DNA from 2 places in the Mycobacterium haemophilum DSM 44634 genome. Region 1 is predicted to be linked to the other one. Evidence: riboswitches for the same ligand, from Rfam matches in the RefSeq annotation. Region 1 holds a riboswitch; the other holds the start of a gene.

Evidence for each region. Region 1 has a riboswitch for cobalamin ahead of metE (5-methyltetrahydropteroyltriglutamate--homocysteine S-methyltransferase). Riboswitches for the same ligand answer to the same signal wherever they lie in the genome.
Region 2: linked by a shared signal. The riboswitch ahead of B586_RS03900 (PPE family protein) and the one ahead of metE (5-methyltetrahydropteroyltriglutamate--homocysteine S-methyltransferase) in region 1 are both predicted to bind cobalamin.

The regions. Positions count from the first base shown of each region.
Region 1 is NZ_CP011883.2:3,219,024-3,230,672, forward strand. Features, by position in the region: gene B586_RS15010 (NAD(P)/FAD-dependent oxidoreductase) at 1-859, shown strand, start outside; gene B586_RS15015 (PPE domain-containing protein) at 1,122-1,385, shown strand; gene B586_RS22820 (PPE domain-containing protein) at 1,372-1,542, shown strand; gene B586_RS15020 (HNH endonuclease signature motif containing protein) at 1,604-2,992, opposite strand; partial or broken gene B586_RS15025 (cytochrome P450) at 3,101-3,535, opposite strand; gene B586_RS20360 (PPE family protein) at 3,614-4,099, shown strand; cobalamin riboswitch at 4,955-5,193, shown strand; gene metE (5-methyltetrahydropteroyltriglutamate--homocysteine S-methyltransferase) at 5,339-7,609, shown strand; gene B586_RS15040 (DUF3556 domain-containing protein) at 7,606-9,360, opposite strand; gene B586_RS15045 (flavin monoamine oxidase family protein) at 9,718-11,091, shown strand; gene B586_RS15050 (DoxX family protein) at 11,075-11,584, opposite strand.
Region 2 is NZ_CP011883.2:804,220-815,868, forward strand. Features, by position in the region: gene B586_RS03875 (ABC transporter permease) at 1-675, opposite strand, end outside; gene B586_RS03880 (ABC transporter ATP-binding protein) at 672-1,382, opposite strand; gene B586_RS19835 (ABC transporter ATP-binding protein) at 1,442-3,037, opposite strand; gene B586_RS03890 (FecCD family ABC transporter permease) at 3,034-4,083, opposite strand; gene B586_RS03895 (ABC transporter substrate-binding protein) at 4,107-5,306, opposite strand; cobalamin riboswitch at 5,328-5,516, shown strand; gene B586_RS03900 (PPE family protein) at 5,629-6,897, shown strand; gene B586_RS22670 (PPW family C-terminal domain-containing PPE protein) at 6,894-7,238, shown strand; gene B586_RS03905 (cobyric acid synthase) at 7,249-8,733, shown strand; gene B586_RS03910 (bifunctional adenosylcobinamide kinase/adenosylcobinamide-phosphate guanylyltransferase) at 8,773-9,297, shown strand; gene B586_RS03915 (PE family protein) at 9,923-10,243, shown strand; gene B586_RS03920 (PPE family protein) at 10,298-10,846, shown strand; gene B586_RS03925 (PPE family protein) at 10,801-11,445, shown strand; gene B586_RS03930 (MFS transporter) at 11,469-11,649, opposite strand, start outside.

The DNA.
Region 1 (11,649 bases):
CCTGGCCGAACTGACGTCGCTCGGCGTCGAACCGGCCGGCATCCCGCTGCACGGGATCGCCTATTTGAGCGACCATCGCCGGGTGCAGGCACGGTTTCACACCGGGCCGGGGCGGGGTGTGCGGCGCACTACGTTGCACGCCGCGCTGGCAGCACGCGCCAAAGAGCAAGATACGGAATGGATCCGAGCGCGAGTAACCGCTGTCCAGCAAGACGCGCATGGTGTGACGGCCGCGGGTGTCCGCGCCAAATGGTTGGTGGCGGCCGACGGACTACATTCCACGGTACGACGTGCCGTCGGAATCAGCGCAACACCCGGAACGCCGCGGCGCTACGGCGTGCGCTGGCATTACCGGGTACCGGCGTGGTCGGAATTCGTCGAAGTGCATTGGTCCCGTTGGGGTGAGGCGTACGTGACGCCGGTCGAGCCGGACCTCGTCGGCGTCGCGATCTTGTCCCGCAGCAAACCGGAGCTTGCCTGGTTCCCATGGCTGGCAAGCCATCTGCGCAATGCCAGCCGCGGGCCGGCACGCGGCAGCGGCCCGATGCGACAGGTTGTCTCGCGTCGCGTCGCCGGACGGGTCCTGTTGGTGGGCGACGCGGCCGGATATGAGGACGCCCTGACAGGTGAGGGCGTCAGCCTCGCCGTTAAGCAAGCCGGTGCCGCGGTCCACGCCATCGTCGATGATGCACCGTCGTCGTATGAGGCTGCGTGGCATCGGGTTACCCGCGATTACCGGTTGCTTACCCGCGCGTTAGTGGTAGCCACCACACCACGCGCGACGCGCCGTGCCCTAGTCCCAGCATGTGCGTTACTGCCCGGCGTGTTTGGCCAGGCGGTGAACATCCTGGGGCACTGAGGTGCCCAGCGAGAAGCGCGATGCGCGTTTGCGCAACGCCCCCGCGGTGGCCTTGGGCCTGCGCAGCAGGCGATCCAGATTCGCGGTGTCACGGACCCGAGCGTCGAGGAGATTGTCACCCCGGTAATTTATGACTAGCTTGCCGGCTCCATATCGAACGCCACAGATAAGTTTTCAATCGCCGAGGTTACCAACGCCGCACAGATATAGCTGCAGACGACACCAGCACGGCAGATATCGGTACCAACCGATAAGGAACACGATGCTGGCCGCCGCCCGCAACTGGTCTCAATTGGCGAGTGACCTGGGTGCAGCAACGGAGAATATCGGTGCAGTGCTCGAGGCGCTGACGGAGGTGTGGCAGGGCCCGGCGGCGATACGGATGGCCGAGGCCGCCCTGTCGTATCGGGCTTGGCTGGTGGAGGTCTCAAATCTTGCCGAGGCGACAGCCAAGCTGACCAGGCGCACGCGCGTGCCTATCAGACGGCACATTTTCTATAGTGCCCTCAGCGGTGATCGCCGATAACGTTGCCAAAAGAGCGTGGCTGATCCAGACGAACCTACTCGGAAACAACGCTCCAACGATCGCGGCCTTGGATGCCAAATATATGCGGTACTGGGCCCAGAATGCCCGGGCGATGAACGTCTATGCAGGTGAAGCATTGGATGAATGTCGCTGCTGACCCCGTTTGCGGAGGCGCCGCAGATCACTAACGAGCCCGGGTTGGCACAGGGGGGCCACGCCTAGTCGCCTTCGTCGTCGTCCCTATCGTCGTCTCCGGTGCGGAGGAGTTTTTCGGGGTGCCAGAAGGTGTTGGTGCGGGGTTGGCCGTGGTCGAGGTGTGGGGGCGGGATCCACTCGGTGTCGCCGTGGGTGTTTTTGCGGGTGGTCCAGCCGCCGGGTTGCAGGAGGCGGTGTTGGGGGCCGCAGCCGAAGGTGAGGTTGTTGATGTCGGTACTGCGGCATTGAGCGTAATCGGTGACATGATGCACTTCGCAGTAGTACCCAGGCACCGTGCAGCCGGGCGCGGAGCAGCCACGTTCCTTGGCGTACAACACGATTCGCTGCCCGGGAGAGGCGAGCCGTTTGGTGTGGTAGAGCGCCAGCGCCTTGCCTTTGTCGAAAATCGCCAGATAGTGCCGGGCATGCCGCGCTAGGCGGATCACATCACTCATCGGCAGAATGCTGCCACCGCCGGTGAGGCCCGTGCCGGCGGTGGCCTCGAGCTCGGCCAGGGTGGTGGACACGATGATGGAGGCCGGTAGCCCATTGTGCTGACCCAGCTTTCCCGACGCCAGCAGGGCGCGCAACGCGGCAGTGAGGGCGTCATAGTTGCGTTGGGCGGGGCTGCGGGTATCCCGCTCGATCGCGTCTTGGCTGGGTGCGCCGTCCACACATGCGGTGTCATCGGTGGGGTTACACATGCCGGGCGCGGCCAGTTTGGCCAGCACAGCCTCCAGCGTGGCGCGGGCCTCGGGGGTCAGCCAGCCGTGCAGCGCCGTCATGCCGTCGGTCTGCTGGTTGCCTAAGGTTACGCCGCGCCGCCGGCCGCGGTCGGTGTCGCTGTAGGTGCCGTCGGGATTGAGGCAGTCGGCGAGCCGATCGGCCAGCCCGGCCAATTGTTCGGGCCGAAACTGGGAGCCCAGTTTCGCAAGATGCGCTTCGGCGTGTTCGCGGGTTGCCGTATCGACCCAGCCGGGCAACCCGTGGCAGAACTTCCGAATCACCGCCACCTGACCGGCGCCGAGCTTCCCGGCGCGTTGTGCTGCGGCGGTCGCGGCCAAGACGGGTGGCAACGGTTCACCGGTCAAGCCCCGACGCGGCCCCAGATCGGCGGCCTCCCGGATACGCTTGGCGGCCTCGGCGCGGCTGATCAGCGTCCACTCAGCAATCGCATGCGAAAGCGTGCCGCCCAACTCTTCGGGGGTCGCTTGGCGGGCAAGCTGATTGATCATCGGGTGTTCGACGGCAGGTATCCTGCGGCGCACCCGCTCACAGCGCTCCAACAACACCAACCACTCCCGGGCGCACAGCGCATCAAAATCCAGCGCGGCCACACCATCAACCGCAGCATCCAACGCATCAAAGGCCGCCGTGATCGCCTCCCGATCCACGACCGCGCCACAACCCATGCCCCCGAAACTATCGGAGGCCACCGACAGAATCCCCGCCCGTGACCACTGATACCGAAGTGACACAAGTGATTTCATTCTGTGTCCGATGGACACGTCGGTGAGCGTTCAGCCGATCGAGGTAAATCCCATGTGCAGCTCGGTGAGCCCGCACAGCTGCCAGGTCGCGTCATAGTTGCCGCGACGGGCGTCCGGTGGGCCGTGCATCACCTCGAGAATGGCGATGTCTGACATCCGATCGAGGATGCGGTAAAGCGAAATTCGCCCCTCTGCTCGAGCCAGCGGCGCACCGGGGCAGGAACGGTTGCCCCGCCCAAACGCTACATGTTCGCGAACGTTGGCGCGGTCAACGCGAAACTCGTTGGGTTGCTGAAATTTACGCGCATCCCGGTTGCTCGCGCCGGGCAGCAGCAGCATCACCGTGCTTCCGGGCGGAATCTGCACGTCACCGATCGACGTCGAGGTGCGTGCCATGCGGAAGTGGCACTTGACCGGGCTTTCGGTCCGCAGTATCTCCTCAGCAAAGCCCGGTGTTCGGCCGCGTCCTCTCGGAACAGCAGGTTCAGCGCCACCCGCATCTCTCCGTCACAATGTGGAACGGCCGGAGTACCAACTCGATGTGTGCCGCCTACACTGTGTGAAACTGGATGTTCGCTGAGATTGAGTCGGTTAATCGAGCCGTTCGAGCAAGCTCTCCATAGTCTGGAAGAGCAGTGGTCAGGCACGTCAGCGATACGGATGACCGAGGTGGCCGTGAAGTTTCGCGATTGGCTGGATACCCTCATCCGCCAGATCCTTGCGACTCACGAACAGATCGAGTGCCTCGTGGACGCCTTTTCGTGTGCGCGTGAGATGACGGTGCATCCGGAAAGGATGTACCGCAACCGTACGGCGAAGGTGCAGCAGATATTGACGAACGTGGCCGGGCAAAACGCTGCGGACATCGCCGACCTTGAGGACCAATACAGCAAGTACTGCGCCAAGAACCAAGAAGCGATGATGACTTATGCCGCTCAGGTGTCCGATGAGTTGTCGAAGCTGCCTTCGTGGGAGCCGCCGCCGATCGCCAGCGCGGCCGGGTTGTTCAAGGACGCCGCCACGGTCTAGTGGTCCAGCAACAATGCCATGCTCAACCAAGCCGACCAAGCGAGGAGCAACACGACACCAGCGACCAGGACAGCGTTGGCGCGTCTACGGCGCCTATCTTGGGCACGAGGCCGGGACCGACCAGCCCCGTGAATTGGTCCGTGCGAGCTGCACCCGTATCGTAGGTCGAATGTGCGTCGGCAAATTGGTCGACGACTGCGGTCCGGTGAGGCAGTCGCTGACGTTGCCCTTAAGACGGAGATCGCCTTAGCTTCGACGTTTCATGTCATTGGGTTTTGACTGCGGGTAATGCACGGAAGTTCCTGTCCTGCAGGGGATTCTTGGACTGCTGAAATCTCAAGATCTGCGCGTTGGAAGACACTCTGTCTGTCGGTCGGTCGCCAGGCTGCGTCCAGCGCTGTCGAGAGCGGTGCCATGGTGGTCAAGGCGGGCTCGCCATGACCCTGGCAAGATGCTGCTCGATGTGGTGTATCGCGGTCGCCCTCGGTGGTGACTGTTTGCCCGATGCGGCCACAGTCCGTGCGCAGCGCGACTGCACCACAACACGACAGCACCGGCGATCATCGCCAACACGCCTAACAACAACGACGAGATCGCCGAATCACTCAGCGCCGTAATCGAACTCGACAACGCAGACCCTGCCAATAACATGCAGCGCCAGTAAACCCTTGCTTCGGCCGAAGCATTGTTGTATCGCCCGAAGCGCCGTTCTTCCCGTACCCGTAAGCCAAGGCGGCCGCGAATGCCCATCTACGCGCCAGCGAACTAAAGTGGACCATAGCTGCGGCACTAGACGGTGACTCGACCATCTGTCGAACCATCGATTTCGCACGCCAAGCGCGCAGGGTAGCCTGGATGATGCAGCTGGTCTGCTGTCGCCGCACCACGCGGCGCCAGCATCGAGTGATGTTAGCGAAGCATCGCGAGAGGGAACCCGGTGAGAATCCGGGACTGTCCCGCAGCGGTATGCAGGAACGACCGCCGTCTAGAAGCACTGGTCTTAGGAAATCCGAGACTGGGAAGCGACGGCCTTTAGGAGCACCTACCGGTGCGCGCCTGCGAGTCCGAAGACCTGCCGGCTGTGTCGGGCGCGCCGCGTCCGACGGCTCACCGCCTCGTGGAATGGGCGTTTGGCCGGAGCCGTTAGCGGTAGTACCTCTAAATAGATTAGGTGCTGCCGCATCGGATCGGCTGTGCGTCCGCTGGCGGTGACCACCCTGCTAATTAAAGGACGAACTCGTGACCGCTCAACCATTCACCGCAACAGTTACTGGCTCCCCACGCATCGGTCCGCGCCGCGAACTCAAACGAGCGACCGAGGGCTATTGGGCCCGACGTATCAGCAGATCAGAACTAGAGTCCATTGCCGCGTCGTTGCGCCGCGACATGTGGTCGGACTTGGCCGCCGCCGGCCTGGACTCGGTACCGGTGAACACCTTCTCCTACTACGACCAGATGCTCGACACCGCGGTCATGCTGGGCGCGCTGCCGGCCCGGGCAACAAAAGTCCCCGACGACCTGGATCGGTACTTCGCGCTCGCGCGCGGCAACGACGACATCGAGCCGCTGGAGATGACGAAGTGGTTCGACACCAACTACCACTACCTGGTTCCCGAGATCGAGCCCGCGACCACGTTCACACTGAACCCGGACAAGGTGCTTTCTGAGCTGAAAGAAGCACTTGCGCAAGGGATTCCGGCCCGCCCGGTCGTTATCGGGCCGGTCACCTTTCTGTTGCTGAGCAAGGGCATCAATGGCGGGGGCGCACCGGTCGAGCGGCTGCAGGAGCTGGTGGGAATCTACTCCGAGCTGCTGTCGCTACTCGCCGAGAATGGCGCGCAATGGGTGCAATTCGATGAGCCGGCGCTGGTGGCTGATCTGTCCCCCGATGCGCCGGCCTTGGCGGAGGCGGTGTACAACGCGCTCGGCTCAGTGAGCAACCGACCCGCCATCTACGTAGCCACTTACTTCGGTGATCCCGGTGCTTCCTTGGCGGGGCTGGCCCGCACACCCATCGAGGCGATTGGCATCGACCTGGTCGCCGGTGCGCAGACCGCGGTGGCCGCCGTGCCCGAGCTGTCTACCAAGACTCTGGTCGCCGGCATCGTCGACGGACGCAATATCTGGCGCACCGACCTGGAATCTGCGTTGGGCAAGCTGGCGACCCTGCTGGGTTCGGCAGCCACCGTTACTGTTTCGACGTCGTGCTCCACGCTGCACGTGCCGTATTCGCTGGAACTAGAAACCGACCTGGACGACAACTTGCGCAGCTGGCTGGCGTTCGGTGCGGAAAAGGTGGCCGAAGTCGTCGTGCTGGCACGCGCACTTCGCGACGGGCGCGACGCGGTCGCCGATGAAATCGCGGCGTCCAATGCCGCCGTTGCCTCGCGGCGCAGCGATCCGCGGCTGCACAACGGGCAGGTCCGTGCGCGTATCGACTCGATCGTCTCGTCCGGTGCGCACCGCGGCGAGGCCGCGCAGCGCCGCGCCAGCCAGGACGCGCGCCTACACCTGCCGCCGCTGCCGACCACGACGATCGGCTCCTACCCGCAGACATCGACGATCCGCAAGGCGCGCGCGGCGCTGCGGGCCGCTGAGATCGACGAGGCCGAGTACATCAGCAGGATGAAAAAAGAAGTCGCCGAAGTCATTAAGCTGCAGGAGCAACTCGGGCTCGATGTACTGGTCCATGGCGAGCCGGAGCGCAACGACATGGTGCAGTACTTCGCCGAGCAGCTGGAGGGCTTCGTCGCCACACAGCACGGCTGGGTGCAGTCCTACGGCAGCCGTTGCGTACGTCCGCCGATCCTCTACGGCGACGTGTCCCGGCCCCACCCGATGACAATCGAGTGGATCACCTACGCACAGTCCCTGACCGACAAACCGGTGAAGGGCATGTTGACCGGACCGGTCACGATCTTGGCCTGGTCGTTCGTTCGCGACGACCAGCCGCTGGCCGACACCGCGAACCAAGTGGCACTGGCGATTCGCGATGAGACCGTGGATCTACAGTCCGCCGGGATCGCGATCATCCAGGTCGACGAGCCCGCCCTACGTGAGCTGCTGCCACTGCGCCGCGCTGATCAAGACCAGTACTTACGTTGGGCGGTAAGGGCTTTCCGCCTAGCGACCTCGGGGGTTGCCGACTCGACGCAGATCCACACTCATCTGTGCTACTCAGAGTTCGGCGAGGTGATTGGAGCTATCGCCGACCTGGACGCCGACGTCACATCCATCGAGGCGGCGCGCTCACACATGGAGGTATTGGACGACCTGAACGCGGTCGGCTTCGCCAACAGCGTAGGCCCGGGCGTCTATGACATCCACTCGCCGCGGGTACCAAGCACCGACGAGATGGCCAAGTCGCTGCACGCAGCATTGAAAGCTATACCGATGCAACGACTTTGGGTTAACCCTGACTGCGGGCTGAAGACCCGATCGGTCGAAGAGGTGGGCGCGTCGCTGCAGAACATGGTTGCGGCAGCGCACCAGGTGCGGGCCGGGGCCTAAGTCACCTCGGACTCGTCGGCTGGCTCGGACAGCACCTGGACCGGCACATCGTCGGCCCAGGGCTGCCGAGTCACCATGTCGGCCACCCTGACCACACCGCGCTCGAATTCGCCTGTCGCCGCGTCCACCAGCCGGTACGCCTGGGTTTGTTTGTGGATCGGCTGCGCGTCGAGTAGCACGATACGCACCTCGCCGGGTGCGAAGTGGCAGCGCTGCTGCATCGCGGTGATCAGTTGCTCGTTGTGCATGTGGCCGTCGCCAAAATTCCACCCGACGGCGGTACTGCAGATCCGTTCTCCGTCGGTGATGACATAGTCATCTTCGTTGTGGCCAGCCATCGCCCGATGCGCCAGGGTGAACAGCGCCCTGCCGTGGGTGTTCATGGCGCGGAACGCATATCCGAGGTACATCGGAATTTGCGCCCGCTCCTTGCCGTAAAAGCGCTCCAGCTGAGCCTGCGGCATGCTCGCGATCGCCACGATGCCCCTCTTGATCTTCTCGTCGGCCGAGGGTTTAACGCACCACAGCGTGGTGTCCCAGTTGCCGGCGTAATAGCGCATGCCGGCCAGAAACGAGATCTTGCGCGGGAACACGTTACCCGCGACGACGATTCCCGCGACCAGAGCGATCAGAATCGCCACCGGCACCGGATTTCTCAGGTCACTCAGACCCAGCTGAGCATGGCCGACAAAGAGCGACAGCACACCGAAGATCATGAAGACATTCCACTCCAGCGGCACGCCCATCGGGATCGCCGTCAGGATCCCCAGGTGGAAGCACACCATTACCGTCGCGGCCACCACGGTTGGCCAGCCACCGTGAGCGAAAAACAGCACAATAGGCACACACATCTCGATGAACGTGCTGACGTAGGCGAAGATCCGTGACAATCGTCCGGGCCGCAGGTCGTCGGGAAACCTCTCGAAGAACATCCGTTTGACAAACCGCGGCCGCAGCAGCGGGTTGTTAGACATCATCGTCGAGATCACGAACGGGAAGTGCCGGTTGAGCTTTGACGTCGCTGCGCCCATCCAGATCACCAGGAACACCAGCTTGGCCGCGACGATCATGTCTGTGGCGTTCGAGCCGCCGAACAAGAAGGTCACCGTCAGCGTCGCGTAAATCTCGCCGCGGGCGGCCAGGAAGATCACTTTGTCGCGAAGCCCAAGCATCGCAAGGATTACCAGAATAAGCACGATCTCCCACACCGGCAGCACCCCCACGGTGGTGCCCAACTCTCGAATCGGGCCGGTGCCATCGGAAAACAACGCCCCCAACGTCATCGCCAACAGCGCCGCATACAGCACGACATCCACCGGCTTGCGCGCAGTGCCCTTCGTCAACGGGACGCGATCCGGCCACGGTGGCAGCCGGATGGTGCCGAACCGCATCCAGTAGAGGATCGAGCCCATCGGCGGAAAGAACCGGTTGTTGAGCGGCCCGAAGCCACAGCCCAGCCCGATCACCTCGAACAGCATCGTGTAGAGCACGACCTTCTGGAACACGATCGGCTCCGAATACCACGACAGGACACTGGCGAACCCATTGATGCCAGTGGTGGTCAGCACAATCAGCCAGGCCACCAGGATGTAGAGCAGGATTTTGACCACGTAGAACAAGTGCACTGCGACCGGCGTCCCAAAACCCACTTCGGCCCAGTGCCTGGCCATCGGGCGGATCTTTTCGCTGCGCGTGCCCTTGCTCCACTCGACCATGTCGACCTGCGGTAGGTCGGGTGTGAGAAATCCCATGGTGTTACACCCTAGAACCCGCGCTCGGGCTCGCCCCGGCGAATCCTTTGCCAGCCGGCCTGGAGGCGGAATACCGCGGAATTAAGCTGTGGTGTCGACCATCCTGGGCGCCGATTCGAAGGCGGATTGCGAGGCGGTGCGCCACCGTAGAGTGCCGGCCGAGATATGCCCGACACCTTCCCTAGGTTGGCGGCCGTGTCATGGTCGACGAGAAGTAGGGCAGCAGTTTGGCCTATTCGTGCACTGGCCAACCGGATTGAATCGCCGCAGAAATCCGCCGGAACCGGATTTGCGGGTCTTCGACCCGTGTAGTTTGCTGCTGGGACGCGGCACCACTGCAAACTACGGGAGCCAGTCATGGCGGAGTTCGACTATTGCGTCGTTGGAGCGGGATTCGCTGGTTTGACTGCCGCGCTGCGGCTCAAACAAGCGGGCCGTTCGGTGGCCTTGTTGGAGGCACGTGACCGGGTCGGTGGCCGCACCTTCACCGAAACTCGCCAGGACGGGGTTTGGATTGACCGTGGCGGCGCATGGATCGGGCCGGGCCAGGATCGGATTTACGCGCTGATGGAGGAGTTCGGCGTGCCGGAATACAAGCAGTACAGCGACGGCGAAGCGATGATGATCGTCGACGGCAAGAAGCACCGATACGGCGGCACCATCCCATGGACAATGAGCAAGTGGGCAGTCACCAACCTTGGTCTGGGTTTGCTCGCGGTGGAGAGGATGTGCAAATCTGTTCCGCGCGAAGCCCCGTGGGAGGCCAAGGAGGCCGCCGAATGGGACCGCATCAGCCTGGCGGAATGGCTCGATAGGAGCACGTTGTCCAAGCCGGCCCGGCAGATGCTGGACATGGCACTAGCCGGCCCGTACACGTCGGCGGCGTCGGAGGTGTCTTTGCTGTGGATGCTGCTGCAGATGGGGTCGGCCGGCGGTCCCAACTTTGTCATTTCCGGTGAGGGCGGCGCTCAGGATGCTCGGCCGGTGGGCGGGATGGGCGCCATTTATCGACCGATAGCCGCCGAACTCGGTGATGCGCTGCAGGTGTCGCAGCCGGTCCGGCACATCGAACAGGACCGCGACGGCGTCACGGTGCGCGCCGATGAGTTGACAGTGCGGGCGCGCCGAGTCATCGTGGCGATTCCACTGGCAATCGCCACCTCGATCGGCTACGAGCCGACGCTGCCGCTGGATCGAGCTTTGCTGCATCAGCGCATGCCAAGCGGCGCCGTCTTTAAGATCTCGGTCTGCTATGACGAGCCGTTCTGGCGTGCCGATGGGTTGTGCGGCCAGTCCGCCTCGCCGGGATCGCCGGCCACCTTGACCATCGACGCGTGCACGGACACCGCCGTGCCGGGGATCATGTGCGTCATCACCGAGGGACCCGCCGCGCGTCGGCTAGCGAAACTCGACCATGCCGACCGCAAAGCGGTGATCGTCGGCGAACTGGTCGATCGGTTCGGCACCAAGGCGAGCCTGCCCATCGAGTACCACGAGCAGAACTGGTCTACCGAACGCTATTCCGGTGGCGGGATGATCAGCCACGCCCCACCCGGGGTGCTGACCGAATTCGGCTACACGCTGCGTGAGCCGTGCGGTCGCATCCATTGGGCCGGAACGGAAAGCTCGGCCATCATGTGCGGATGGGTCGATGGAGCCGTTCGCTCCGGAGAGCGCGCCGCGGCCGAAGTGCTAGCACACGAGGCGCCGCCGGCTACTGGGTTTGTTTGACCGGCGGCCGGTAGAAGATCAGCAACTGGCCAAGCGCCCCGGCGAGACCCAGCAGCGCCGAGATCAGCAACCCATTCCAACCCTCGAACCAATTCTTGCCAAAGATCAGCCAATCTAGGCTGAACCGCCCGGCACCCAACGTGGCAACCACGACCGCGCTGGTCGCCAGCACCAGGTTGTACTCCCAGCCTTCCTTGACGATGAAAAAGCCGTTGGGTCGGTGCACCGTCCAGGCAGCAACCAACATCAGCGAGACGAAGCCCGCCGCCGGGATCGGTGTCAGCAAGCCAGCGGCCAAACCCAGCCCGGCGGACATCTCGGTCGTCGCGGCCACGACAGCGTGAAACCTCCCCGGCTTCATGCCGATGCTCTCGAACCACCGCGCCGTTCCCGGTATCCGACCGCCGCCGAAAAACTTGTTGTAGCCATGCGCGGCGAGTGTCAACCCCAGCACCAGCCGCAGGATCAATAACCCAACGTCATAGGGAGTCATAGAGTCAAACCTAGACCTGCGGACGGGTTTGCCGACCGTCAACCTGGCGACCCGTCACTAGCCAG
Region 2 (11,649 bases), 1.8 Mb from region 1:
GATGAGGAACATCACCACCGCCTGGACCAGCACAGCCTGCACCGGGGGTACACCGGCGAGGATGAGTCCGGTCATGGCACCGGGGAGGAACACCAGTCCGGTGGCTTTGGTGGTTTCGATCTGCGGGGAAATCGCCGACCGCAAGGCGACGCGCAGGTAGGGGGTAGCGGCCAGGCGGGACGGTTGGCCGAGGGCGAGCCGGGCTTCGACCTCGTCACGTTTGTCGCGCAGTTCGTCGAGCAGACGCCGAGCCACCAGCACGATGGCGGTCATCGAATTGCCAATCATCATCCCGGCGATCGGCACCAAGGTTCGGGCCTGCAGTGGGAACACGCGGAGCCCGAACAGCACGCCCAGCGTGACTACCGCCGCCGCGGCGAGCGCGACGATGGCCAACGGCGCCAGCCGAGGAACTTCCGGTGCGCGTCGACGGGCGACATCTCCGGCATAACCGACCATGGCGGCAGTCCACGCCCACGACCACCACAGCGAGCGGCCAGGCGCAAACAACAATGTCAAGGCGCCCCCGACGAGCAGCAACTGCGCCAGCGCGCGCGCTGCCGCCCACACCACCTGCCGCTCCATCCCCAACCGCTGCCACCGGGAGACTGCCGCGGCAAACGCCACCAACGCCAGCGATGTCGCCAGCCCAAGCCACCCGACCTCGCCGCTCACTGCGTCACCTGCCCGTCGCCGTGCTCACGAGTCACTGGACCAAGTCCGAGGCAGCGGCCCCGCTCGATCCGCAAGACGCGGTCGGCGGCCCGCTCCACCTGTGCCGGGTCGTGGGTGACCCAGAGAGCCGGAATCTTGTCGACCTCGGCCAGTTCGCGCACCGCGCGCTCGATCACCTCGGCCGCCTCGGCGTCAACGGCGGAGGTGGGTTCATCGAGCAGCAGCACTTGCGGTTGCGCCATCAGGGTGCGGGCCAAGCACATGCGTTGCGCCTCGCCGCCCGACAGCGCGCTGGCATCGCGGTCCAACCATGATCCGGACCCTGATCCGATGAGACCCACCCGCGCCAGCGTTTCGCGCATCCGCGAGTCGGACGCAGCGGGATCGGCGACTCGAAGGTTGTCGGCCACGGTGCCAGGAAATGGTGTGGGGCGCTGGAAGCAGATACCCACCCGGCGTCGCAGCCACAGTGGGTCGACGTCGCCGATGTCTTTGCTGCAGAACGACACTCGACCGCTAGTCGGCACCTCTAGTCGATTGCACAACCGTAGTAGGGTCGACTTGCCTGATCCCGACGGTCCGAACACCGCCGTCACGCCCTGCCCGGGAACGGCGGCAGTGAACCCGTCCAACGCGCGCACCTGATCCCGCTCAACAACCACATCGACGAAGTCGAACACCGAGTCTGCTGCCACGACACCTCCCAGTTGTTCTCTGCGTGCCGGCGAACGTGAAGCTGGCCGCACGCTCGCGCCCGAACGTGAAGCTAGCCGCACGCTCGCGCCAAGCGGACGGCCAGCTGCCATGCGGGGCCGGGCGTGACATCGCCGTGCCGGCGGTCGAACATTCGGGCGGCGCCGAGCAGCGCGGACGCCGCATTGCCGCGCAACAGTTTTTCCGAGATCGGCGCCAGCTGGCGCACCGCCGCGGTGAGCGGCGTGATATGCGACTCGAGGACCACATTGGCCAGCATGGACTCCAGGTCATCGCCACGCCAGGCGACCGGGTGCTCGATGTGCAGCAGGATCTGCCCGCCATCTTCCCGAAACATCAGCTGGTCGGCAGCCAAGTCCGGGACGAGTTGGTACCCGGCCAGGGCTCCGACCCCGATCGACCAGAGCCGCGCAGCGAAGCCGAGAACGAACGTTGAGACCGCAACTCGACGGTCTGGGGCGTCGCTGCGGGCCTGTACGCTGGTGATGATGCCGTCCAGCAGCGTCGTGTCGGTGTAGAGCTGTTGCACGGGCCACCAGCCGTCCTGCGCGATCGTCCCGGTCCCGATAGCGAAAGATGGTCCCACGTCTGATAATTCGTGCAGCACCGCGGCGGCCTCCGCCGTCGGTATGCAATTGCGATTGCTGTCTGGCAGGCTGCGCAGCAGCGCTGGCAGGGTGCTCAGTGTGGCCGGTGTCGCACTGTGGGCGTCGGTGTGCAGTGTGATCGTATCGGAATCTGTTGCGGTGAGCATGATCTCGGCAGGTTCGCGGATGCTCCAGCCTTCTCTGCTGAGCACGCGCTGTAGCGCTGCGCGTAGCGGATCAGCTGCCTCGACGCGTGCGCTTCTCCCGGTTGGGCCTCGGAACACGAACGCTCCGACGGCGGGATCGAACCGCAGTGTGTCGCGGTCGAACAGAGCACCGACGTGTCCAGCGAGCATGAGTTCTTCGGGTATCGCGTCGCGCAGCCCGCCGTCGGCATCGAACAACCACACCCGGTCAGCGACGCGCAGCGCGAGTTCGAGCTCGTGCGTTGACATGACGATCGCAAGGTCATGTTCGCGGGCCAGGGTGCGCAACATCTCGACCAAGCCGGCGCGGGATGACACGTCCAGGAAGGCCGTCGGCTCGTCGAGCACCAGCAAACAGGGCTGCTGCGCGAGAGCGCGGGCGGTGAGCACCCGCTGAAGTTCCCCGTCGGAGAGTTCCGCGGCGGGCCGCGCGGCCAAGTGTTGGGCTTCCACCGCACTCAGCGCCCAGTCGACGACGGCGTGGTCGGCCGACGTCAGCCGGGCGCGATAGCCCAGGTGCGGGATGCGTCCCAGGCCAACAAGTTCTCGCGCTGAGAGCAGGCCGGGGTCGATCCGGTCGGTGAGCACGACCGCCACTCGTCGGGCCAGTTCGCCGGGCGCGAGCCGGGCCAGATCCGTTCCGTCAACGACGATGTGGCCGCCCAACGCGGGTTGCAGCGCGCAGAGGGTGCGGATCAGCGTGGACTTGCCGCAGCCGTTCGGGCCTAGCAGCGCGGTGAGCTCGCCGCGGTGCGCGAGCGCGTGTAGGCCCGCGGCGATGCTGGTGGTGCCGCGCCGGCGGCGGCGGTAGCCGATAGCCAGGTCACGCAACTCGACCGCCGTCCTGGCGCTCATCGCTGCATTCCCCAGCCGCGGCGGCTGCCCATCAGCACAGCCACGACGATTGGTGCCCCGATCAGCGCGGTAATCGCGTTAACCGGCAGCGCCGCGGCGGTTCCCGGAAGTTGGGTGACGACCGCGCAGCCCAGCGCCACGGCCGCACCCATCAGCACCACTCCGGGAAGTACGACGCGGTGATCGGAGGTGCCCAACGCGATCCGCGACACATGCGGTACCACGAGCCCGACAAACGCGATCGGCCCGCAGAAGGCGGTCGTCACACCGGCCAACAGCGACCCGGAGGCCACGGTAATCACCCGGGCCCGCCGCACATCGATGCCCATCGTGCGGGCATACCCCTCGCCGAGCAACAGGGCGTTAAGAGGACGGATGGTCAGCGCTGCCGCGACCAACCCCGACGCGGTTAGCGGCAGCAGCAGCCGCAGGTCAGACCAGCTGGTGCCGGCGAAGCTACCCAGTCCCCACAGCAGATACTGCTGGATGCGCCGCGGATCGGCGTAGACGACCAGCACGCTGGTGGCCGCGGTACCGGCCGCGCCCACCATCACGCCGATCAGCAGCAGCGTCGCCGCCGAACGCACCCAGTGAGCAAGCGTCAGGACCACCGCCAGCACGAGGGCGGCCCCCACTACCGCCGCCACCACCGTGCCGGCCCGACCGGCTCCGGCCAGCCCCGCGATGAAGCCGGCACCCGAGCCGGCACCCACGATCACCGCTACAGCGACGCCCAAGCATGCACCGGAGCACACACCCAGCACATACGGGTCCGCCAGGGTATTGCGAAACAACGTCTGCATTTGCAGCCCCGCCACCGCCAGGGCGCTTCCGGCAGCGATCGCGGTCAGCACCCGCGGCAGGCGCATGTTGGCCACGACGACCTGCCAGCGTGGGTCCGACGGTTGCGCGCCGACCAGGACCCGGATCGTGTCGGGCAGCGGCACCCGCACCGGCCCAACCGCAAGCGCCAGCACGGCCAGGAGCACCACAGTTACCGCCAGCAGCGTCAGCACAGCCGCCGCCCGGCTCAGCCGGAGCGGCATGGTCGTCGCCGGTGTGGTCGCGGTCACCGGCGGGGCACCTGCCGGTAGAACTCGAACGGGTGGTTGGCGGCGAGTTCGGGATGCAGGATCGCCACCAGATCTCCGAGCACCAGATCAGGGCGCGCCACACCGCGCTCCCAATAGTCGTTACCGCCGCCGGGGCCGATCGCCTTGGTCGCTGACCAGACTTGGCCGGTGCGCACCGCAGCCAGCTCGCCGTAGCGGTTGTCGGCCGCCAGCGCTTCGTCGAGGGTTTTCCAGTCACTAGTGACCAGACACACCGGCGCCTGCCCGGCTTCGGCGTAGACCGATTCGAAGCTCAGCTGCAGGTTTCCGGTGCGCTGGTAATCGGCCCACGGATAGCTACCGCCGGCGTCGACGATCAGCCGGCCGGCATAGTCACCGCCCGCCGGCACTGACCAGGCGCCCTGAGACAGGGTTCCGGGCAGCACCTGGGTGGGCTGCATCTTGGCGGTTTTGTTCGCCATCGTGTGGTAGTCGCCCCGCAGTTGGTTGTAGAGTTCGGCGGCTTTCTTCTCGGTGCCGGTCAACGCGGCGAACACCTTCACCCATTCCGCGCGACCCAACGGGGTGGCCTCTAGCCATTCGGCGTCGGCAACCACGTCGACGCCGGCGTCACGCAGCTTGGCATAACTCGGATCGTCGACGCCCTGGGTTACCAACACATCGGGGTGGCCGGCGATCACCGCCTCCACGTTGACCTGCTGACCCGGCGCATACTCGGCGATCTTCCCGGCGGTCACGCGTCGGCGGAGCTGCGGGTTGACGACGTTGGCGGTCTCGGCGACACCGGCGAGCACGTCGGTCTGCTCTAGTTCGGTGATCATCCCCAGATGGGTGGTCGACGCCGAATACAGCCTGGTGACCGGCACCGTGATCTGTTGTGCGTGCGCCAGGTCGCCGGTTAGCTTCGGGGCCGGTGCGCCGCAGCGCACCAGCACATACGACTCGGGTGAACCGCCCGGATACGGGTGCTTGACCGTCAGGATTTGGTAACTGTTGTGGTAGCTGATGGTGAAATTCGTGGCGTCGGTGACCGTCACCTTATCGGGGAAGTAGTCGGTGTCCGGGCTGAAGTCAGTCAGGCAGCCGGCATCGGGCGCGGCGTTGGTGTCAGACGGGCCAGCGGGGCTCGCGCAGCCGGCCACGGCGAGCGTCAGGCTGGTGGCCACGGTGAGGGCCGCCCAGGGGGGACGTGGCATCGGGGTCGGTCACACTCCATCGGGTCCATGGCACACTATTGCTCGTAAAGGCGATGACGATGCAGGAAGCCGGTGCAAAGCCGGCGCGGTCCCGCCACTGTAATCGGGGAGCGACCCTCGTAGGCCACGGCCCAATCAGTTGAACGGGCTGGAAGGCGAGGCAAGCGGCGATCCGAGAGCCAGGAGACTCGCGTCATCGTGTCCTGCCAACCCGGGGCGGTGCACCCCGAGAGAGCTGCCTCGCCATGACGCTGCAACTGCTATCCGGCGGCCCGGCCGCCGCCCCGAGCATTGAATCGCACCCGTTCGCGGGTGGCTCGCGATGAGCACGCCGATCTGGATGGCGTCACCGCCGGAGGTGCACTCGGCGCAGCTGCGCAGCGGCCCGGGGCCCGGTCCGCTGCTGGTGGCGGCCGCAGCGTGGCGCTCGTTGAGCATCGTGTACGCCGAGACGGCCGACGAGCTGGTCGCGCTGTTGGTGGTGGTACAGGTTGGCGCCTGGGACGGCTCGGCCGCCGAGGCGTACGTGATCGCCTATCTGCCGTATCTGGGGTGGCTGATGCAAGCCAGCGTCGACAGCGCGGTGATGGCCGTCCAACACGAAACCGCGGCCACCGCCTACACCACCGCCCTGGCGGTGATGCCGACCTTGGCTGAGCTAGCCGCCAACCGCACCGCCCACACGGTGTTGGTGGTCACGAACTTCTTCGGTATCAACACCATCCCGATCGCGCGTAACGAAACCGACTACGTGCGGATGTGGATCGAGGCCGCCACCGCGATGGGCACCTATCAGGCGGTCTCAACGCTGGCGGTGGATTCCGCGCCGGAGACCATCGCCGCGCCCCAGATCATGGAAACCGACGCGCCGGCGGCCGATACCGACCAGCCGTCGCCGGCAGCCCCCGCCCAGCCCCCCGAGGTTCAACGATGGTTGCAATGGTTGCAGCGGATCGGCTACACCGACTTCTACAACAATGTGGTTCAACCGCTCATCACCTCGCTGACGAACACCCCTTTCTTCCAAGCGATGTTTTCCGGATTTGATCCGTGGCTGCCTTCGCTCGGCAATCCGTTGAGCTTCCTCAGCCCGTTCAACATCGCGTTCGCCCTCGGCACCCCGATGGACATCGGTTCATATGTCGGCTATCTGTCCCAGACCTTCGCCTTTATCGGGGCCGATCTTGCAGCGGCGTTTGCGTCGGGCAATCCGGCGACGATCGGTTTCACCCTGCTGTTCACCACCATCGAAGCCATTGGCACGATCATCACCGATACCATCGCGTTGGTTAAGACCCTGATTGAACAGTCACTTGCGCTGCTCCCGGCTGTTTTGCCGCTGTTGACCGCTCCGTTGGCGGTCGCCACCGCGGGTGCAGCAGGCAGTTTCGCGGGGTTGTCGGGGCTGGCGGGCCTGGTCGGCGTGGCGCCAGCCGCGCTGCCGGTCGCCCCGCCCGTCGCAGCAGCGGTTGCCCCGGTCGTCCCGCCTCCGACGCCGAGCCCAGCTCTGACCCCGGCGCCGGCTCCCGCGGCCGCGGGAGCGCCGGTCGTCACGCCTGGCCGCCGCCGACTCCCGCACCACCGCCGGTGACCGGTGCGGGCACGGAAAGCTTCGGGTACCTGGCGGGTGGCCTGCCGTCGACCGCCAGGAGGGCGGCGGGCACCAGCACCCGACGGCAGGCGCCGGCGCCCGAGGACACCGAGGCGCCCGCGGTCGCGACCACGCCCCGGGAACAATCTCCATCGCGGCGGCGGCGCTTCGCGACCGCATCGGATCAAGGAGCCGGAACCCTGGGATTGGCCGGAACCGCCCAGCAGGCCAATCCCGGACCAGCCGCAGGATTGGTCACTTTGCCCAACGGTACGTTCGGCGGCAGCCCACGCGCGCCCATGTTGCCGAGAACCTGGGCCACCGACGCAACTTTCTGTTAAGGAACGGCTGATGTCGGGTCTGCTGGTCGCCGGTACGACGAGTGACGCTGGCAAGAGTGTCGTGACCACGGGGCTGTGCCGCGCGTTGGCTCGGCGCGGCGTGCGGGTGGCGCCTTTCAAGGCGCAGAACATGTCCAACAACTCGATGGTCTGCGATGGCCCGGGCGGCGCGGGCGTGGAAATCGGTCGGGCGCAGTGGGTGCAGGCGCTCGCGGCCCGGGCGACACCTGAGCCGGCCATGAATCCGGTCTTGCTCAAGCCGGACAGTGACCACCGCAGCCATGTGGTGTTGCTGGGCAGACCCTGGGGCGAGGTGGCGTCGTCGAACTGGCTTGAGGGGCGGCGCGCTCTGGCCGAGGCGGCACACCACGCCTTCGACGACCTCGCGGCCCGCTACGACATCGTGATCGCGGAGGGCGCCGGCAGCCCGGCTGAAATCAACCTGCGCGCTGGTGATTACGTCAATATGGGGCTTGCCCGTCATGCGGGGTTGCCGACCATCGTCGTCGGTGACATCGACCGCGGCGGGGTGTTCGCTGCGTTCCTTGGCACCGTCGCGGTGCTGTCCGCCGAGGACCAGGCGTTGGTCGCGGGATTTGTGGTCAATAAGTTCCGCGGCGACCTCGACCTGCTGGCGCCAGGGCTACGTGACCTGGAAGGGCTCACCGGGCGCAGCGTGTACGGCACCCTGCCGTGGCATCCCGACCTGTGGCTGGACTCAGAGGATGCCGTCGACGTGGCGGGCCGGCGTGCCGGGGGCGCTGGGGCCCGCCGAGTGGTGATTGTGCGACTTCCCCGGATCAGCAACTTCACTGACGTGGACGCCCTGGGTCTAGAACCTGACCTGGATATCGTGTTCGCCTCCGATGCTCGCGCGCTGGGCGATGCCGACCTGATCGTGCTGCCAGGCACCCGGGCCACGGTCGCCGATCTGGCTTGGCTTCGGGCGCGTGGCATAGATCGTGCGGTGCTGGCGCATGCCGCGGCGGGGAAGCCACTGCTCGGTATTTGCGGTGGATTCCAGATGCTGGGCCGGGTGATTCGCGACCCGTGTGGCATCGAAGGCCCGGTAGGGTCGGCGGCCGAGGTCGACGGCATGGGTTTACTCGACGTGGAGACCACGTTCGCCGCCGAGAAGGTGCTGCGGCTACCGCGAGGCCAGGGGCTGGGAGTGCCTGCCTCGGGGTACGAGATTCATCACGGCAGGATTACCCGCGGTGACGGGGCCGAGGAGTTCCTCGGCGGCGCGCGCAACGGACAGGTGTTCGGCACGATGTGGCACGGCTCGTTGGAAAGTGACGCGCTGCGTGCGGCTTTCCTGCGCGAGACGCTCGGACTCGCTTCGTCGGGCGTGTGTTTCCCGGCCGCACGCGAGCGCCGCCTCGACCTGCTCGGCGATCTGGTCGAACGCCACCTTAATGTCGATGCGCTGTTGAACCTGGCTCGGCACGGTTGCCCGCCGGCGTTGCCCTTTCTTCCGCCTGGGGCGCCGTGACGAGCCAGTGCGAGCGAACGCGCCGTTTACCATGACGCGGTGCGGATTTTGGTTACTGGCGGCGTCCGCTCGGGAAAGTCCACGCACGCTGAAGCGCTGTTGGCCGATGCCGCAGACGTTGTTTATGTCGCTCCTGGCCGCCTCGCCGATCGCAGCGATCCCGACTGGGATTATCGCGTCGCGCTGCATCGGGCTCGTCGCCCACCGACCTGGCGGACGGTGGAAACCGCTGACGTCGCAACGGTTTTGTCCGAGGCGCGGTGTCCCGTCCTGGTGGACTGTGTGGGCAGTTGGCTGACGGCTCTCATGGATCGCGAAGCGCTGTGGGATGGTACGACCGCTGACGTCTACGTTGCGGTTGAGGCGCGACTCGACGGGCTGTGTGGGGCGTTGATCGGATTGCCCGATGCGGTCGTGGTGACGAATGAGGTCGGCCTCGGTGTGGTGCCTGCCCATCGTTCGGGTGTGCTGTTTCGGGATCTGCTCGGCGCGATCAACCAACGCGTGGCGGCCGTCTGCGACGAGGTACATCTGGTCATCGCCGGACGGGTGCTCAAGCTTTAAGGGTCGGCTACCGACGTGGTGCAGCAGCACGGCGCCGACTGCTGTGGTGCGAACCACAGATGGATATCCGCCACAATGGGATCGGCCGGACGCTGCGAATTTGTTGTGCGTTGGGCAAAGCGGTTATCGGGCCGCATGCCCCGGCAAATGTGTCTGGCGATAGTGCGTCGGCAAATAGTTTCAGCTGCCGCGGTGGGGTGAATCGGTGGCCGGCGTCGCCACCGAGACGGGATTGTGCCGGCCCCTTGTTTATTGACGCAGATGTCATTGATGACACCCGTCAGCAATGCGTTCGACGTGGCCGTCGTGCACTGAAGCCGCAGTAGCGCAACGATTTTGCACGCAGATCACGGTACTTAATTCAGGTTCTGGAGTTTCCGGGAGAACGTCCAACGCTGTGGATTGCAGCGTCCTTCTGGTTCCGATTGCACGTGGGACTTGTTGTGTGTAGTTTGCACGTTGGACTGCGGCAGTTCGGGTGGATTTAACCTATTGCGCCCGTCACATAACTGCGTGCGGTGAGAGCCGCGTCGCACCACCAAATTCCGGCGGTGCCGACAGTACAAGTAAACGGTTACGTGACCATCCCCCGGCAATTGCTGGGGTTCTTCGAAAAGGAGTTGGTATGTCTTTTGTATCCGCAGTCCCCGGGGCTGTATCCGCAGTCCCCGAAGCGTTGAAGACAGCGGCTGAAGACGTACGGGCCGCTAGCGCTCATGCGGTGGAGTTCAACGGCCAGGTGTCCTCGGCGCTGACCGGTGTTGCGGCCCCGGCTATCGACGCGTTGTCGCAGAAGGCGGCAACGTTCCTGCGGATGTACACCGAGCAGTATCAGCAGACCCTCGCTCAGGGCATGGCGATTCTTGACCAGTTTTCCGAGGTCTTGGCGGACAGCTCCGCTGCGTATTCGACCGCCGAGGACAACAACGCTCAAACCTTCGCCTGATCTCGCTGCAGGCGATACCAGCAGGCCAGCAGGAAGGAACAACGGGACAAAGAGATGCTTTTCGAATTCGAAGCGCTACCACCGGAGACGAACTCCGACAACATGTATACCGGCGCGGGACCTAACAAGCTGTTTGCCGCCGCCGAGGGGTGGCAGTACATGTTTACGGCGATGTGTTGCACGTATACGTCGTTAACTAGGGTGGTCAAGGTGCTGCAAGAGCACTGGCAAGGTCCGTCGGAAATCCGGATGGCAGAAGCGGTCGTGCCGTATCAGAAGTGGTTGGAGACCTTCACCCTGCAGATCCGTAGGACCTCCGAACAGGTTTTCCGTCTCCTAAAAGCCTATGAATATGCGCTCGAGAAGATGGTCCACCCGAACGATATCGCCTGGAACCGCTATCACGCGGCCATGCTGCGCTATGACGACATGGCCGGGGAATACGCTGAGGAGATCGCCAAGCTCGACGCGGAATATGACCGATTCTGGGCCGAGGACGCCGCGCAGATGTGGATCTATGCCCAAGAGGTGTTGGATGCGTTGTCGAAGTTGACTCCGTGGCCGCAGCCGCCGGAGATCATCAGCGGGGCCCAGGTGAGCTAGAAGACCGTCGCGGCCCATCCCGGCAGGAAGAGAACGAAGAGATGTATTTCGGAGCGCTACCACCGGAAATTATCTCTGGCAAGATGTATGCCGGCGCGGGTCATGACTCGATATATGCCGCCGCCAGACAGTGGAAGCAGCTGTTTAACGAGATGGCTAGCGCCCCTAAGCTGTTCGGGGAAGCGCTCACGAAGCTGAATGCGCAGTGGTCAGGTCCGTCGGCGATCCGGATGGCCGAGGCGGCCGCGCTCTATCAGGAGTGGTTGTACACCTTCGTCCACGATATCTATCGGACCGCCACACAAGCCTTCCGCCTGGTGGGTGCCTACGCCGACGCGCGTAAGGCGGTGGTGTCCCCGGCGGTGATCGCCTATAACCGCACGAGGGTGCACGAGCTGATCCAGTCGGACCTGTTTGGGGAGAACACCGTGGCGATCGCGGCCCTCGAGGCGCAATATCAGCAGTTCTGGGCTCGGGACGCCAAGGCAATGGACACCTATGCAGCTAACGTGTTGGACACATTGTCGACGATGACTCCGTGGCCGAAGCCACCGGAGATCACCGAGACCGGGTTTGCTCAGGCGTCTGCCACGGTTTAGTCGGCCAGCCACCCGGGCTGTCACTAGTGCACTGCCTCGGATCGCGGCACCCGCTGAGGCACCACGAGCACGACATACACAACGGCCGCGAGGACCACGAATCCCGACGCGAACAGCGGTAACGTCCTCGCCGACACTCCAGCGCCTAACGCGATACCACCCAGACTGCTACCGATCGCACTGCCCAGGTAGATCGCCGACGCG